2 regions of the Anaerobacillus sp. QJM3NY_32 genome follow, and region 1 is predicted to be linked to the other one. Evidence: a T-box and tRNA genes for the amino acid it is inferred to sense, from the RefSeq annotation. Region 1 holds a T-box; the other holds one or more tRNA genes.
What was found. The T-box of region 1 lies ahead of serS (serine--tRNA ligase). A T-box ahead of a tRNA ligase gene usually reads a tRNA of that ligase, here a tRNA-Ser.
Positions count from the first base shown of each region.

Region 1 (7,794 bases):
TAAGCTCGAGCGCCGATGGTAGTTGGGGGATCTCCCCCTGCAAGAGTAGGACGTCGCTGGGCAACTAAGAGAAGCGAGAGACCTGAGGGTTTCTCGCTTTTTTGTATGGTTTTTTCGGTGTGTATTACCTAGCTGAATACCTAGGTCCACCACGTTCGTCGAATAAATACGAACTACCTGTTTCAACTCCCTTTACTTTACCAACGTACTGCGATCAACTTTTACTTCTCTTATTTAAAAACTCATATAGTAAATGCGGTATTTTTTCAGAAGTTACTTCAAGAAATTGTAGAATAAAAGGTAGATCTAATGACTCCTGAGTATGAAAAAGATCTCCCCACCATTCTGTCTCGTATCGGCAAATCATACTGAGGTTATATAAAATTAGATAGTGAGCCATTACCTCAGCAATAGGATTGTACTGACTACGTTCTGCCGGGAGGTAAAGAGTATTCCTATCATATAGGAAGGGGCGTCTCTGTAAACCTGCGACGGGGTCTTCCTTGAACTGCAAAGTAATGAAATCACGATTATGAGTAAGAACTTTTATTGAAGTATCCCCATGCTGCTGAAGGTAGGATTCAAAACGTTCTGCAGTCATATTTAACGTATCAAGAATACTTGCCTGAATAGTGAAAGAAGTGGAGGTAAGAGAAATCATTTTATAGCTCGTTACTTTACGAGTCAGCTTCTCAAATAATGGGCAAACTTCGGGTATAAGGGTAAGAAGATCTTCCATTTTATATTTCTCCCCTTCTACCTGTTTCACATGAAACATTTTCCTTGAAAAGTATTCAAAGAGTCCATTTTTTTGACCTTTTACTTCATCTTGCAAAAAAGCATAATGGCGTTTTTTTCTTTTTCGAGATGTAACGCCGTGTGCAAGAACATGTGTGTCACCTGGATAATTTGGATCAATTGTAATAAGACAAGCTTTTAATAGTTGAATCATCCCATAAAAAAGAAGGATTGGTTTTAGCTGTGCATCAGCAGTTGAAGCATGCCGATAATAGCGTTCGCTATATTCGATAAAATACATAAATCGATAACAGGAATCGTAGCTTTTACGTTCGGCATCCGGAAGTTCGATGTTAGAATAACATTCCTTTAAATATTGCTGAACATATGAGGCTGAGTGATATGCAAAGTTGTTTGAATGATAATGTCCAGAATATCCCATAGGAGCCCTCCATGTTTGATTATTCAAACTTATTCTATCTTTCTTGACAGTAGTTTAACCAATTGATAAGCTACTAATAAAATTTCGGACAATTCGATTAGAGGAGGATGAAAGGGATGTGGGAAACAAAATTCGCTAAAGAAGGGTTAACCTTCGATGATGTCTTATTAACACCAGCTTTTTCCGATGTACTACCAAGAGAAGTATCGGTGAAAACTCAATTAACGAAAGATCTTGAATTAAATGTACCGATTATTAGTGCTGGTATGGATACAGTAACTGAAGCGCCTATGGCTATTTCGATGGCAAGACAGGGTGGATTAGGTATTATTCATAAAAGCATGTCGATGGAGGAACAAGCTGAACACGTTGATCGTGTTAAACGATCTGAAAGTGGTGTTATTACTGATCCTTTCTTTCTCACACCAGAACATCAGGTATTCGATGCTGAACATCTGATGGGCAAGTATCGTATTTCCGGTGTTCCGATTGTTAATGAGGAACGCAAGCTCGTTGGTATCCTTACTAATCGTGACCTTCGTTTTATTGAAGACTACTCTATACAAATTAAAGACGTTATGACAAAAGAAAATCTTGTAACAGCTCCTGTAGGTACAACATTAAAAGAGGCTGAGCGAGTTCTTCAAAAGCATCGCATTGAAAAGCTTCCATTGGTTGATGATGATGGAACACTTAAAGGTCTTATAACAATTAAAGATATTGAGAAAGTTATTCAGTTTCCTCAGTCTGCTAAAGACAGCAGAGGCCGTCTTCTAGTTGGCGCTGCTGTAGGGAATACAACAGATGCTCTGAAGCGAGTTGAAAAACTAGTGGAGGCTGGTGTTGACGTTATTGTATTAGATTCTGCTCACGGCCATACAGAAGGCATTATGACAAAGGTGAGTGAAATCAAAAGCGCCTATCCTGATCTTCCAATTATCGCAGGTAATGTCGCAACTGCTGAGGGGACTAAAGCGTTAATTGAAGCCGGAGCCGACGTTGTGAAGGTAGGAATTGGGCCTGGTTCAATTTGTACGACTCGCGTTATTGCTGGTGTTGGTGTACCTCAAATCACAGCGGTGTATGAATGTGCAACAGAAGCACGCAAACATGGTATTAGTATTATTGCTGATGGTGGCATTAAGTTCTCTGGAGATATCGTAAAGGCTCTCGCTGCAGGTGGACACGCAGTGATGCTTGGTAGTATCCTTGCAGGTGTGGATGAAAGTCCAGGCGAACGTGAAATCTATCAGGGTCGTCAGTTTAAGGTATACCGTGGAATGGGCTCGATTGGAGCAATGGAAAAGGGAAGTAAAGATCGTTATTTCCAGGAAAATATGTCTAAACTCGTTCCTGAAGGAATTGAAGGACGTGTTCCTTACAAAGGACCACTAACTGATACAATTCATCAGTTAATCGGGGGCTTACGTTCTGGAATGGGTTACTGTGGGACAAGAACACTTAACTCACTTCGTGAAGATAGCCAGTTCGTTCGAATTACGGGTGCAGGCCTTCGCGAAAGTCATCCACACGATGTTCAGGTTACGAAAGAAGCACCAAATTACTCTGTTTAAATAGTGCTTTAGACTGAAGTTATAACAGGTGTGTGACAAAAATAGCTTAATACGTTCGAAAAGTAGATAGGGGGACTTTCCTCTATCTATTTTTTTAATTTTAGGTGTGATAGAATAGCGGTTATGTGAGACTTATTTGGAGGTGTAGGGGTTGAGAAACCTTGGTTTGAAAGCCATGATCGTAACCATGGCGATGGTATTATTACTAGCAGGAACATTTGGTGGAGGCAATACTGCAGAAGCTGCAGAGGCGCCCGACATCAAAGCAGAAGCATCAATCTTAATTGATGCAAATTCAGGAAAGATTTTATATCAGAAAAATCCTGAATTAACGCTCTCACCTGCAAGTATGACAAAGATGATGTCGGAATATTTAGTACTTGAAGCAATTAATAAAAACGAAATAAGTTGGGATGAAAAAGTTACAGTAAGTGATACGATCCAAAAGCTATCACAGAATCGTTCTCTTTCAAACGTACCACTTCGAGTGGGTGAACAGTATACAGTTAAGGAATTATATGAAGCAATGGCCATTTATTCTGCAAATGCTGCCACAATGGCGCTGGCTGAGCACGTTGCTGGAACAGAAGCGAAGTTTGTCGAAATGATGAATGCAAAAGCAAAAGAAATGGGTATGAAGGAATACAAGTTTGTTAATAGTTCAGGGCTGAACAACAAAGACCTACTTGGTAATCATCCTGCTGGAGACCCTGATGAAGAGAACATGATGTCCGCTCGTTCAACTGGACTTCTTGCTTATAACCTTCTTAAAGATTTTCCTGAAGTAATAGAAACCACTAGTACTCCAGAAAAGAAATTCCGCGAAGGTACAGATGATGAAATTACAATGAAGAACTGGAACTGGCTTCTTCCTTCACTTGTATATGCTAATAAATATAAAGTAGAAGGCATAGATGGTCTCAAGACCGGCTCTACAGACCTTGCTGGATTTGCTTTTACAGGAACAGCTAAACAAGGTGATATGCGATTAATTTCTGTTGTTATGAAAACTGATTCGTATGAAGCTCGTTTTGAAGAAACAGCTAAGCTTCTGAACTATGGATTTGATCAATTCCAGTCCCAAACAATCGTTACTAAAGGTGATAAAGCTGATGGTAATTCCATGGTTAAAGTTGTCAAAGGTAAGGAGAAAGAAGTTGGGGTCGCTGCAGGAGAATCTTTCAATGCAGTAACAGTGACGAATACGAAAGAACCATTTAAACTAAGCTATGAATACGATCAATCTCTTCTAACAGAAGATGGAGAACTAACTGCACCAATTAAAGAAGGCGATCAAGTTGGAAAAGTCGTCTTAAAATCAACCGGTGAAGACTTCGGTTACATAACAGGTGACAAGGGTTCTTCAGTACCTCTTGTAGCAACTGAATCTGTTGAAAAAGCAGGTTGGTTTACACTTACTATGCGAGCGATTGGTGGCTTCTTCTCTGGTGTATGGACTAGCGTAGCAGATGCTGTGAAAGGTCTGTTTTAATTAATAATATCAAGTATACTTGGAAAAAATACTCTTCGATGCGTTCATCGAGGAGTATTTTTCTAAATCTTTTATGAAATCACTGCACATGTGATAGGACAAGTCATGAAAAAATGTTACAATAAAAGCGTTTGATAGATGTCGTGTAACAAAGACGTTTCTAAGTATAGATATGGGAGGAATATAGATGAATCAACAAACAGGTACAGATCGTGTAAAACGTGGTATGGCTGAAATGCAAAAGGGCGGCGTGATTATGGACGTTGTCAATGCAGAGCAAGCTAAGATTGCAGAAGAAGCTGGTGCAGTAGCAGTAATGGCACTAGAACGAGTGCCATCTGATATTCGTGCAGCAGGCGGCGTAGCGCGTATGGCTGACCCTACAATCGTAGAGGACGTTGTGAATGCCGTATCGATTCCAGTAATGGCAAAATGCCGTATTGGTCATATTGTAGAAGCACGCGTTCTTGAATCAATGGGCGTTGACTACATTGATGAAAGTGAAGTTCTTACTCCAGTTGACGAAGAATTCCACCTTGATAAGCGCAAGTACACTGTTCCGTTTGTATGTGGAGCGCGTAACCTTGGTGAAGCACTGCGCCGCGTAGGTGAAGGTGCTGCAATGCTTCGTACGAAAGGTGAACCAGGAACAGGAAACGTTGTTGAAGCTGTACGTCATCAGCGTCTTATTCAATCCCAAATTCGTAAAATTTCAAGCATGTCTGAAGACGAACTGATGACTGAAGCGAAAAACCTTCAGGCGCCATTTGAGCTTCTTCTTCAAATTAAAGAGCTTGGACGTCTTCCGGTTGTTAACTTTGCTGCTGGTGGCATCGCAACTCCTGCAGATGCAGCACTAATGATGGAGCTTGGTTCTGACGGCGTCTTCGTTGGATCTGGAATTTTCAAATCGGATAATCCTGAGAAATTTGCTAAAGCTATTGTGGAAGCAACAACTCACTATCAGGATTATGAATTGATCGCGAATATTTCTAAGAACCTTGGTATCGCAATGCCAGGTATTGAAATTTCTTCACTTAAGCCATCAGACCGTATGCAAGAGCGCGGCTGGTAAAACATTGATCCCCCACCTGTGCAACATAAGGTGGGGTTCTTACTTAGATAAAGAGAAGGAGTCGAGAGAAGTATGGTGAGAGTTGGGGTCCTTGGACTGCAAGGTGCAATCCGAGAACACGTGAAAGCACTTGAAACAAAAGAAGCAGAAATCATTGTTGTGAAACGAGTAGAGCAACTCAAGGATTTAGATGGCCTTGTACTACCTGGTGGAGAGAGTACGACAATGCGTCGATTAATTGATCAATATGGATTTTTAGAGCCACTTAAAGCTTTTGCAGCTGAGAAGCCTATTTTCGGTACATGTGCTGGGCTAATTCTGCTTTCAAAGCATATTGAAGGAGTAGACGGATCGCATATTGGTGTTATGGATGTAAAAGCAAAAAGAAATGCATTCGGACGTCAGCGCGAAAGCTTTGAAGCGCCATTACCTGTTAAAGGATTAGAAGATGACTTTATCGGTGTCTTCATTCGAGCTCCGTATATCGAAGAAGTTGGAGAAGATGTTGAAGTGCTTGCTACGTTTAATGAAAAAATCGTAGCTGCACGTCATGGACGTTTTCTTGCGTGTGCCTTCCATCCAGAACTAACAGATGATGATCGCATGCATCAGATGTTTATTGATATGGTTTTGGAGTTTAAGAAAGAAGGACTTGCAACAGAGTAATTTTTCGTGTAAATTATTACGTACCAAGAAGAAGAGAATTCTTTTTCTGCATAAGACGAATGATAAACGAAAACGTTGACGGGAATTAGTAATAGATGTTCAATGCCAAGAGAGTCGATGTGTGGTGCGAATCGATCATTGAACCCTGTGAATCCATCCCTGAGTAGAATGCTGAATGAAGTAGGCTTTCTCGGAGCAGACCGTTATTCTGTTAAGAGGCAGACAATCGTCTGCAATCAGGGTGGCAACGCGGGTAGCTCTCGTCCCTTTATAGGGGACGGGGGCTTTTTTGTATTTAAATACACGTCTCTACACCACTATCCCTTCCGTTAACTCGTTTATTGTTCATTAAAAAAGGAGGAAAAAGCATGATCGATTTAAAGTATTTGCGTAAGAATTTTGAAGAAGTAAAAGTAAAGCTATCTAAGCGTGGGGAAGATCTAGTAGGTCTTGATCGTTTTGAAGAGCTTGACCAGCGAAGAAGAGACCTTATCGCTGAAACAGAACAGTTAAAAGGACAGCGGAATGAAGCTTCTAAAAACGTGGCAGCATTTAAACGTGAGAAGAAAGATGCTGATCACCTTATTAAAGAAATGCGTGAAGTTGGCGATAAGATTAAAACAATGGATGAAGAGCTTCGCAATGTTGAGACCGAGCTTGAGCAAATTCTTCTTCAAATTCCAAACATTCCGCATGACAGTGTACCTGTTGGTGAGACGGAAGACGATAATATCGAAATCCGTACGTGGGGAGAGAAAAATGATTTTGCTTTTGAAGCGAAGCCACACTGGGATATCGCAACTGATCTAAATATTATTAACTTTGAACGTGCTGCAAAAGTAACGGGTAGTCGCTTCGCATTCTATAAAGGTGTTGGAGCTCGTCTTGAACGTTCATTGATTAACTTTATGATGGACTTACATGAATCAGAGCATGGCTATGAAGAGATTCTGCCTCCTTACCTTGTGAACCGTGAGAGCATGACTGGGACTGGTCAGTTACCTAAATTTGAAGAAGATGCGTTCAAAATTAGGGAAGAAGACTATTTCTTAATTCCGACAGCGGAAGTTCCTGTTACAAATTTTCATCGTGATGAAATTATGGACGGAGAAGATCTTCCACTTGCTTACACCGCATATAGTGCTTGCTTCCGTTCTGAAGCTGGTTCTGCTGGTCGTGATACACGTGGGCTGATTCGTCAGCATCAGTTTAACAAAGTAGAGCTTGTTCGCTTCGTTAAGCCTGAAGATTCTTATGATGAACTTGAAAAGCTGACTGGCCACGCAGAGAAAGTCCTACAGCTGTTGAACCTGCCTTACCGCGTGATGAGCATGTGTACAGGTGATCTTGGATTTACAGCAGCAAAGAAATACGATATTGAAGTTTGGATTCCAAGCTATGGCACATATCGTGAAATTTCTTCTTGCAGTAACTTTGAAGACTTCCAGGCACGTCGCGCAGGTATTCGCTTCCGTCGAGAAAAGAATGGTAAGCCAGAATTCCTTCATACGTTAAACGGATCTGGTCTTGCAATCGGAAGAACAGTTGCTGCAATCTTAGAGAACTATCAACAAGAAGATGGCTCTGTAATTGTTCCTGAAGTTCTGCGTCCATACATGGGTGGTCGTGAAATCATTAAATAGAAAATGATAAAGAGCAGAGGCATCTCTGCTCTTTATTTTTAGGATATAATCGTGTATAGTAAGGGGTGTTGATTTTCGGCGCGGTTTAACTGAAATGATCAACATAAGTAAGTAATTCAAATTCTTTTAAAAAAGTTTTGAGATATCGTTGACATTATTATAAG
Region 1 covers NZ_CM149684.1:14,763-22,556, forward strand. Annotated here, with positions in the region: gene AC0VYH_RS00055 (YaaC family protein) at 215-1,180, opposite strand; gene guaB (IMP dehydrogenase) at 1,297-2,754, shown strand; gene AC0VYH_RS00065 (D-alanyl-D-alanine carboxypeptidase family protein) at 2,930-4,246, shown strand; gene pdxS (pyridoxal 5'-phosphate synthase lyase subunit PdxS) at 4,434-5,321, shown strand; gene pdxT (pyridoxal 5'-phosphate synthase glutaminase subunit PdxT) at 5,394-5,987, shown strand; T-box leader at 6,054-6,258, shown strand; gene serS (serine--tRNA ligase) at 6,356-7,630, shown strand.

Region 2 (7,794 bases), 1.6 Mb from region 1:
GATTACGCACTTCCAATTATAGCCATCGGTTCTTTGTTAATTTTCTTCTTTAAAAACAAGAAAATTAACTACGCTGGTCAAATCGTCTTCGGATTTGGTGCGTTGTTCTTTGGACTTGAATTAATGAGTACGGGAATGAAACCACTTCGTAGCCTTGAGGCTTTCCAAGAATTAACAGTAAGCATGAGCTCGAACCCACTGTTAGGCGTTGTGATCGGTACAGTATTTACTGTCATTGTACAAAGTTCCAGTGCGACAATTGGTGTATTGCAAGGTCTTTATTCACAGAACGCAATGGATATTCAAGCTGCATTACCAGTTCTGTTTGGAGATAATATCGGTACAACGATTACCGCAGTTCTTGCTTCTATCGGTGCATCCGTTGCCGCTAGACGTACAGCACTGACTCACGTTATTTTCAATTTAATTGGAACGGCGCTTTTCCTAATATTCTTATTCGCCTATACGCCGTTTATTGAATACTTAAGAGATGCATTAAACTTAACACCGGAAATGACGATTGCATTCGGACACGGGATCTTTAACATTACAAATACTGTTATCCAATTCCCATTCATTGCCGGACTTGCCTATCTCGTTACAAAAATTATTCCTGGTGATGATGCAACGATTGAATATAAGCCAAAACACCTTGATCCAGTATTTATCGAACGCTCTCCATCTGTTGCATTAGGACAAGCTAAAGAAGAAGTGATTCGAATGAGCGGATTTGCTTATAAGGGTGTTAAAGAAGCATCAAATTATTTAACATCTAAGAGTCAGAAGAGCGCTGAAAAAACCGCTCAGTATGAAGAAGCTATTAACAACCTGGATAATAAAATTACAGATTACCTTATCCAATTATCAGCAACTTCTCTGTCTGGAGATGAGTCGACACGACACGGTATGCTAATGGACTCAGTTCGTGATATCGAGCGTATTGGCGATCATATGGAGAATATTGTTGAGTTGGTTGATTATCAAATAAGCAATAAAGTGAAGATGACTGACGTTGCTATGAAAGACCTTGATGAAATGTTTAATCTGACTCTTTCTGCACTCAATGAAGCCTTTGATGCACTTGATAAATGGGATGTAGCTAAGGCGCAGGAAGTTGTTAAGCTAGAAGATAAGATCGACAAAATGGAAAGAACGCTTCGTAAGCAGCATATCCTTCGTCTAAATGAGGGTGAATGTACTGGAAGTGCTGGAATTGTTTTTGTTGATATCATCAGTAACCTTGAGCGTATTGGTGACCATGCGGTGAATATTGCAGAAGCCGTCATTGGAGAAGAATAAATGCGGGAAGCAGAGGGATGCCTCTGCTTCTTTTTATCATTATATAGAAGAAAAGTGACATCTCCGCTAAAATAGAGTCAAGTTGAAGGGAGGTTGAAAGCGTGGATATTCTAATATGGTGCCTGATTATTGCGTCGTTCATCATTGCATTTGTGGGATTGATTTATCCGATTATTCCAGCCGTACTATTTATTTATGTTGGGTTTATCCTGTATGGGGTGTTTTTTGATTTTGGTTCAATGACTATTTCCTTTTGGATTGTTGAAGTTCTGCTGACGATGTTATTATTTGTTGCGGACTATGCTAGTAATTTATTTGGCGTGAAGAAGTATGGAGGGTCAAAGGCGGCGATATGGGGGAGTACAATTGGTTTACTTGTTGGCCCATTTGTCATTCCGTTTGCAGGGATCATCCTTGGACCATTTATCGGGGCTATCTTAGCTGAACTAGTTATTCATCGAAAAGCTTTTAAAGAATCTGTTCAAGTAGGTGTAGGTTCATTGCTTGGTTTTCTTGGTGGAGCTGTTATGAAAGGATTACTCCAAACGATCATGGTTGTTGTGTTCCTAGTGTATGTCCTATAAGTTCTTGATGACAAAATGAAAGCGTGATATAGTATTTTCATAACTGGAATTAAGATTAATTCAATTAAATTCGAAAAACTTATTGACGCTTTCTTTATCCATATGATATATTAGTTCTTGTCGTTAAGAAATATTCCACAGTAGCTCAGTGGTAGAGCTATCGGCTGTTAACCGATCGGTCGTAGGTTCGAATCCTACCTGTGGAGCCATATGGCGGTGTAGCTCAGCTGGCTAGAGCGTACGGTTCATACCCGTGAGGTCGGGGGTTCGATCCCCTCCGCCGCTACCATATATTTCAACGATACAACATGGCGGTTGTGGCGAAGTGGTTAACGCACCGGATTGTGATTCCGGCATTCGTGGGTTCAATTCCCATCAGCCGCCCCACTTATTACATAAGGACCCTTAGCTCAGCTGGTTAGAGCTGACGGCTCATAACCGTCCGGTCGCAGGTTCGAGTCCTGCAGGGTCCACCAAATGCATATCGGAGGAATACCCAAGTCTGGCTGAAGGGATCGGTCTTGAAAACCGACAGGGGCTTAGTCGCCCGCGGGGGTTCGAATCCCTCTTCCTCCTCCATTTTCTAAAAGTTAGCTTTCTAAAAAATGGATGCAAATTAAGTTCTTTTACATCATCGCGGGGTGGAGCAGTTCGGTAGCTCGTTGGGCTCATAACCCAAAGGTCGCAGGTTCAAATCCTGCCCCCGCAACCAAAATGAAATTCTTACTACGTCGAACATACTTCTTCGTCAGAATTTGATCGGATTGCCCTAGGGGCAACCTAAGCTCATAGCAAGGCCAAATTACTTTTAATGTAAATGCAAACTACATACTAATTAAAATTAATACTGATAACATGATTTGGCTCTGTAGCTCAGTCGGTAGAGCAGAGGACTGAAAATCCTCGTGTCGGCGGTTCGATTCCGTCCGGAGCCACCACTCAATAAAGATCCCACTCGTCAATTAATGACGAGTTTTTTTATGTTTTATGTATGTTATTACGCTGTTAATTCTCGATTTTTTTCTTTAAGATGTTTAATTCCATATACTGAGGGGAAACTTTATCTGTGTTGCGGAAATTCAAAGGTTTATTATTTGAAAACGCATGACAATTCTGCTAGTGTAAACTTGTGACGACATCATGTTCAAGTGGTGGCTAACGCTACCCTAACAGCAAGTTACATACTATATTTAAGGAGGAGATTCACAATGGCTAAATTTGAACTACCAGAACTACCTTACGACTACAATGCACTAGAACCACACATCGACGAAGAAACAATGAAGATCCACCACGACAAGCACCATAACGCATATGTAACAAAATTAAATGGTGCACTAGAAGGTCATGAGGAGCATGCATCTAAGAGCCTTGAAGATCTTCTTGGCAACCTTGACGCACTTCCTGAAGGCATTCGCACTGCTGTTCGAAACAATGGTGGCGGGCACGCTAACCACTCACTTTTCTGGCAATTGCTAAGCCCTAACGGTGGCGGCGAACCATCAGGTGATCTAAGCGAAGCACTTAAAAAGAAATTTGGTAGCTTTGAAAGCTTTAAAGAAGAATTTGCTAATGCTGCAGCTGGTCGTTTTGGCTCAGGCTGGGCTTGGCTAGTAGTAAAAGGTGGAGAACTTGAAGTAACAAGCACTCCAAACCAAGATACTCCAGTAATGGAAGGTGTTACACCAATTCTTGGGCTAGATGTTTGGGAGCATGCTTATTATCTTAAGTATCAAAACAAACGTCCTGATTACATCGCTGCATTCTGGAATGTAGTTAACTGGGATGAAGTTGCAAAGCGTTACGAAGCAGCTAAATAATTTACCAAGCTTTCAAAACCCCCGACATTTATGTTGGGGGTTTTTCTATTATGGTTCGATTAAGGTATAAATTGTTCCTAAATGGTGTAGCATGAAATTTATTATAAAATCTGTAAAATCACAGCCAGTTTCAAAATCATGAGGTGTACAAATCAGAACTTGATGATCTGTGATGGTTAATGAGATGAGATCATTTCGATATTGGATTTGAAGATAGTGCCTCATCCTATTAATAAAGAACGAGTGTTCATCATCTCCTATAAGATGTTGAACGCTTTGAAGTAGTTGGATTTGACTGTCTTCAGTAATGTAGTCTGTCCGATATAGAAAGTAATACATACCCAGTCCCCTTTCAAAAACAGTTTATCCTTTTTGTTTCATCCGCATAACGAACAGAATTTAAGTCAAAATAAGGGTGGATGAAAAAAGGGGAGTTTGTTATGAAAGTTATAAAACATATGATTGGTGAGATAGAAGTAACAAAAGATTTGTTGTTATTACTTACAATCGGTGGTTTATACGCGCTGAGTATTGCGCTCTCAAATACGTTCGTAAATGTTTACTTGTGGAAGCAGTCTGGTGAGTTTGCGGATATAGGTATATACAACCTTGCTGCGGTTATAAGTCAGCCGCTTACCTTTATTCTCGCAGGTAGATGGGCTAAGAAAATGGATAGAGTTATTGTATTGCGGATTGGAGTGATTTTTCTCGCTCTTTTCTATATAACAGTGCTTTTTCTTGGTCAGAACGCTAGTCATTTGCTTATCTTACTGGGCGCTTTACTCGGAATAGGGTTTGGCTTTTATTGGCTTGCATTTAATGTGCTAACATTCGAAATTACAGAACCGGACACAAGGGATTTCTTTAATGGATTCCTTGGTTTACTTACATCTTTCGCTGGGATGATTGGGCCAATATTTGCTGGTGTTATTATTTCAAGTCTAGAAGCATTCACGGGATACAAAGTAATATTTGCCGTCTCACTTGCTTTGTTTTTCGCAGCTGTAATCTTAAGTTTCTTTCTCGAACGTCGTTCTGCCAAAGGGACTTTTTCATTTACACGTGTTTTTCAAGAAAGAAAAGCGAATACAGATTGGCTTAACATTTTACACGCGCATTTTTTTCAAGGTATAAGAGAAGGTACCTTTATTTTCATTATCGTTGTCCTGGTTTTTATTACGACGGAAAGTGAGCTTGCAATTGGTACATTTGGACTTGTTAATTCAGGAGTATCGTTTTTAGCCTATTATTTGGCGACGAGATTGATTAAACCGCGATATCGTAAGAAGGCTATTTTATATGGCGGACTTATTCTTTACGCTTCGGTTTTCTTGCTTGTATCCGACCTAACGTTTGCCCGGTTGTTAATGTATGGTGTTTGTATTTCTCTTGCTTATCCACTTTTACTTGTTCCCTACATTTCGCTTACGTACGATGTGATCGGTAAGGCTTGGAATGCAGCTGAAATGCGGATTGAGTACATTGTCGTTCGAGAGGTGTACTTAAACTTAGGACGAATTGTTTCCGTTCTTTTATTCTTAATAACAGTAGCGTTATTCGACGATGAAACGAGCATTCCGATTTTATTATTAATTGTTGGTGCTGGCCATTCGTTTATTTACCTGTTTGTAAGAAAACTTCAAGCTCCCCATCCCCCAAACCCTTCTCCTGACACCGTACAATAGCTCATTAGACCCTTTACTTTTTTTATATCACTAAGTATAGTAAGTAGAAGAGAGAGCAGAGACACCTGTCTGGAACAGGTGTCTATATTTGTTTAAGGGAAGGGAGTCTATCGTGAACACGAAGAAAAAGAAAAATCATGTGCCTTTAAGGCTAAATATATTATTTTTATCTGTATTCCTTTTGTTTTCTACATTAATTCTTCGACTGGGCGTTATACAGATTGTAAATGGTGAAGAATACGAGCGTGTTTCTGAGCAAACTGAGAATGTTACAGCAGAATCAACAGCGCCTCGTGGGAAAATGTATGACCGTTATGGGCGAGTTCTGGTTGATAATAACCCTGAATTTGCGCTTACATATATCCGAACGCAGAATACTAAGCAAGCTGAGAGGCTTGAATTAGCTCAGAAATTAGCTGGGTATATTGAAAAAGATACAGATGATGTCATTGATCGAGATCTTAAAGATTATTGGATTGTGACGAATCCGGAAAAAGCGAAGGCAAAGCTAACGGAAAAAGAGTGGGAAGAACTTGAGTCGAGTGAAGCTTATCAGCTCCAAATTGAACGGATTAATGATGATGATTTAGAAGAGATTAAGAACGATCCACAAGAGCTTGAGGTAGCTGCTATCAAAAGGGCGATGGATACTGGGTACGCTTTATCATCTCAAACAATTAAGATTGGTTTAACTGAAGATGAAATTGCTAAAGTAAGTGAAAACCTTGGTTCACTACCTGGAATAGAAATTCAAGCAGACGCAACTCGAGAATATCCTTATGGAAATACTCTTCAAACAATTTTCGGAAGGGTCGGACCAATCCCTAAAGATGAGTTAGATTATTATGGTTTGAGAGATTACGAAAGAAATGACAAAGTGGGGATTAGCTATCTCGAGAAAGAATATGAAGAGTACTTAAAAGGTCAAAAAGAAAAGCAAACCTACGTGACCGACAAATCAGGAGAGCCAATTGGTGAACCGAAAGTAATTGAAGGACAAAGAGGAAACGATTTGGTCCTCTCATTAGACATCGATCTTCAAAAGGAAGTCGAGAAAATTCTCGATGAAGAGCTTCGTGATGCAAGACAATATGGGGCAACACGAGGCTATGTAGTCATGATGGATCCCAAAACAGGTGAAATTCTTTCTCTTGCTGGTAAGGAATATAGCAACGGAGAGTTTAAAGACCGAACGTTTGGAGTGATCGGTGACTCCTACGCAATGGGATCGACTGTTAAAGGAGCAACTGTTTTAACAGGTTATCAGTATGGTGTTATTAACCCGAATACGACGCTTGTGGATGAAGTTTTATACTTTAAGGACGAAGGTAAAAAATCTTCTTATACGGCTAATGCGATGGGGCCTATATCAGACCTAGTTGCTTTACAAAGATCTTCAAACGTATATATGTGGAAAATCGCGATGAAGATGGCTGACTATGACTATGCTCCGTACGAAAGTAGTAGTTATGACCCTTCAGCTTACGATGAGCTAAAAGAGTCATTCTCTCAGTTTGGTCTAGGCGTTAAAACCGGGGTTGATCTCCCTGGTGAAAGTGCAGGATTAAACGGAGGTGTGAATGAATTCGGTAAAATTCTCGATTTTGCAATTGGACAGTATGATACGTATACACCAATGCAAATGGCTCAGTATACCTCTACAATCGCAAATGGCGGCTATCGTATTGAGCCACACATATTAAAAGAAGTTCATGAACCTTCTGAAAAAGATGGTCTATCAAATACTATTCTTTTCCAAAACACTCCAGAGGTGTTAAACAAAATTAAAATGAGTGAAGAAGAAGTGACACATGTCCAAAAGGGGATGTGGATGGTTATGAATACGGCAAATGGAACCGCAGGTACACATTATCCTTACTTCCAAAGTGATGATTATCAAGCTGCTGGGAAGACTGGAACAGCGCAAATCGGAGATGGATATAATTTAACCCTTGTTGGCTATGCACCTTATGATAATCCCGAAGTAGCCTTTTCTGTAGTAGTTCCAGAAGTAAATGATTCTTCTTCAGGATATGTTAATAAAAAAATAGGTGGACGCGTTCTAGATGCTTATTTTGATTTAAAAGATGAAGCGAAGAAACCTATTGAGGCTAACAAAAAAGAAACAGAATAGCATTTCATGAAAAACCGCTGAAAAGCGGTTTTTTTTATTGTTTAAGGACAAATTAATGAATAATATCTGTCAGATTGAGGTGAAGTGATAGGCTGAATGCATTGCAAAAGTAAGGTATGCCCCAAAAAAGACTAATTAAAACGTTTTCCGACACGCATTTACAATCTCTTTACATTCGGTTTATACGACATTAATATCTAGCCTGTATTCTAAGAATTGTGATTGAGAGGCCAGTACACAAACAACCTGGTTGGTCACAAGTACAAACATCC
Region 2 covers NZ_CM149684.1:2,752,560-2,760,353, reverse strand. Annotated here, with positions in the region: gene AC0VYH_RS14545 (Na/Pi cotransporter family protein) at 1-1,299, shown strand, start outside; gene AC0VYH_RS14540 (DUF456 domain-containing protein) at 1,401-1,883, shown strand; tRNA gene AC0VYH_RS14535 (tRNA-Asn) at 2,018-2,092, shown strand; tRNA gene AC0VYH_RS14530 (tRNA-Met) at 2,096-2,172, shown strand; tRNA gene AC0VYH_RS14525 (tRNA-His) at 2,195-2,270, shown strand; tRNA gene AC0VYH_RS14520 (tRNA-Ile) at 2,283-2,359, shown strand; tRNA gene AC0VYH_RS14515 (tRNA-Ser) at 2,370-2,462, shown strand; tRNA gene AC0VYH_RS14510 (tRNA-Met) at 2,519-2,595, shown strand; tRNA gene AC0VYH_RS14505 (tRNA-Phe) at 2,746-2,821, shown strand; gene AC0VYH_RS14500 (superoxide dismutase) at 3,092-3,703, shown strand; gene AC0VYH_RS14495 (hypothetical protein) at 3,752-4,042, opposite strand; gene AC0VYH_RS14490 (MFS transporter) at 4,144-5,388, shown strand; gene AC0VYH_RS14485 (peptidoglycan D,D-transpeptidase FtsI family protein) at 5,501-7,522, shown strand.
Region 2: it has a tRNA-Ser gene. The T-box ahead of serS (serine--tRNA ligase) is inferred to sense a tRNA for this amino acid. The anticodon was not compared.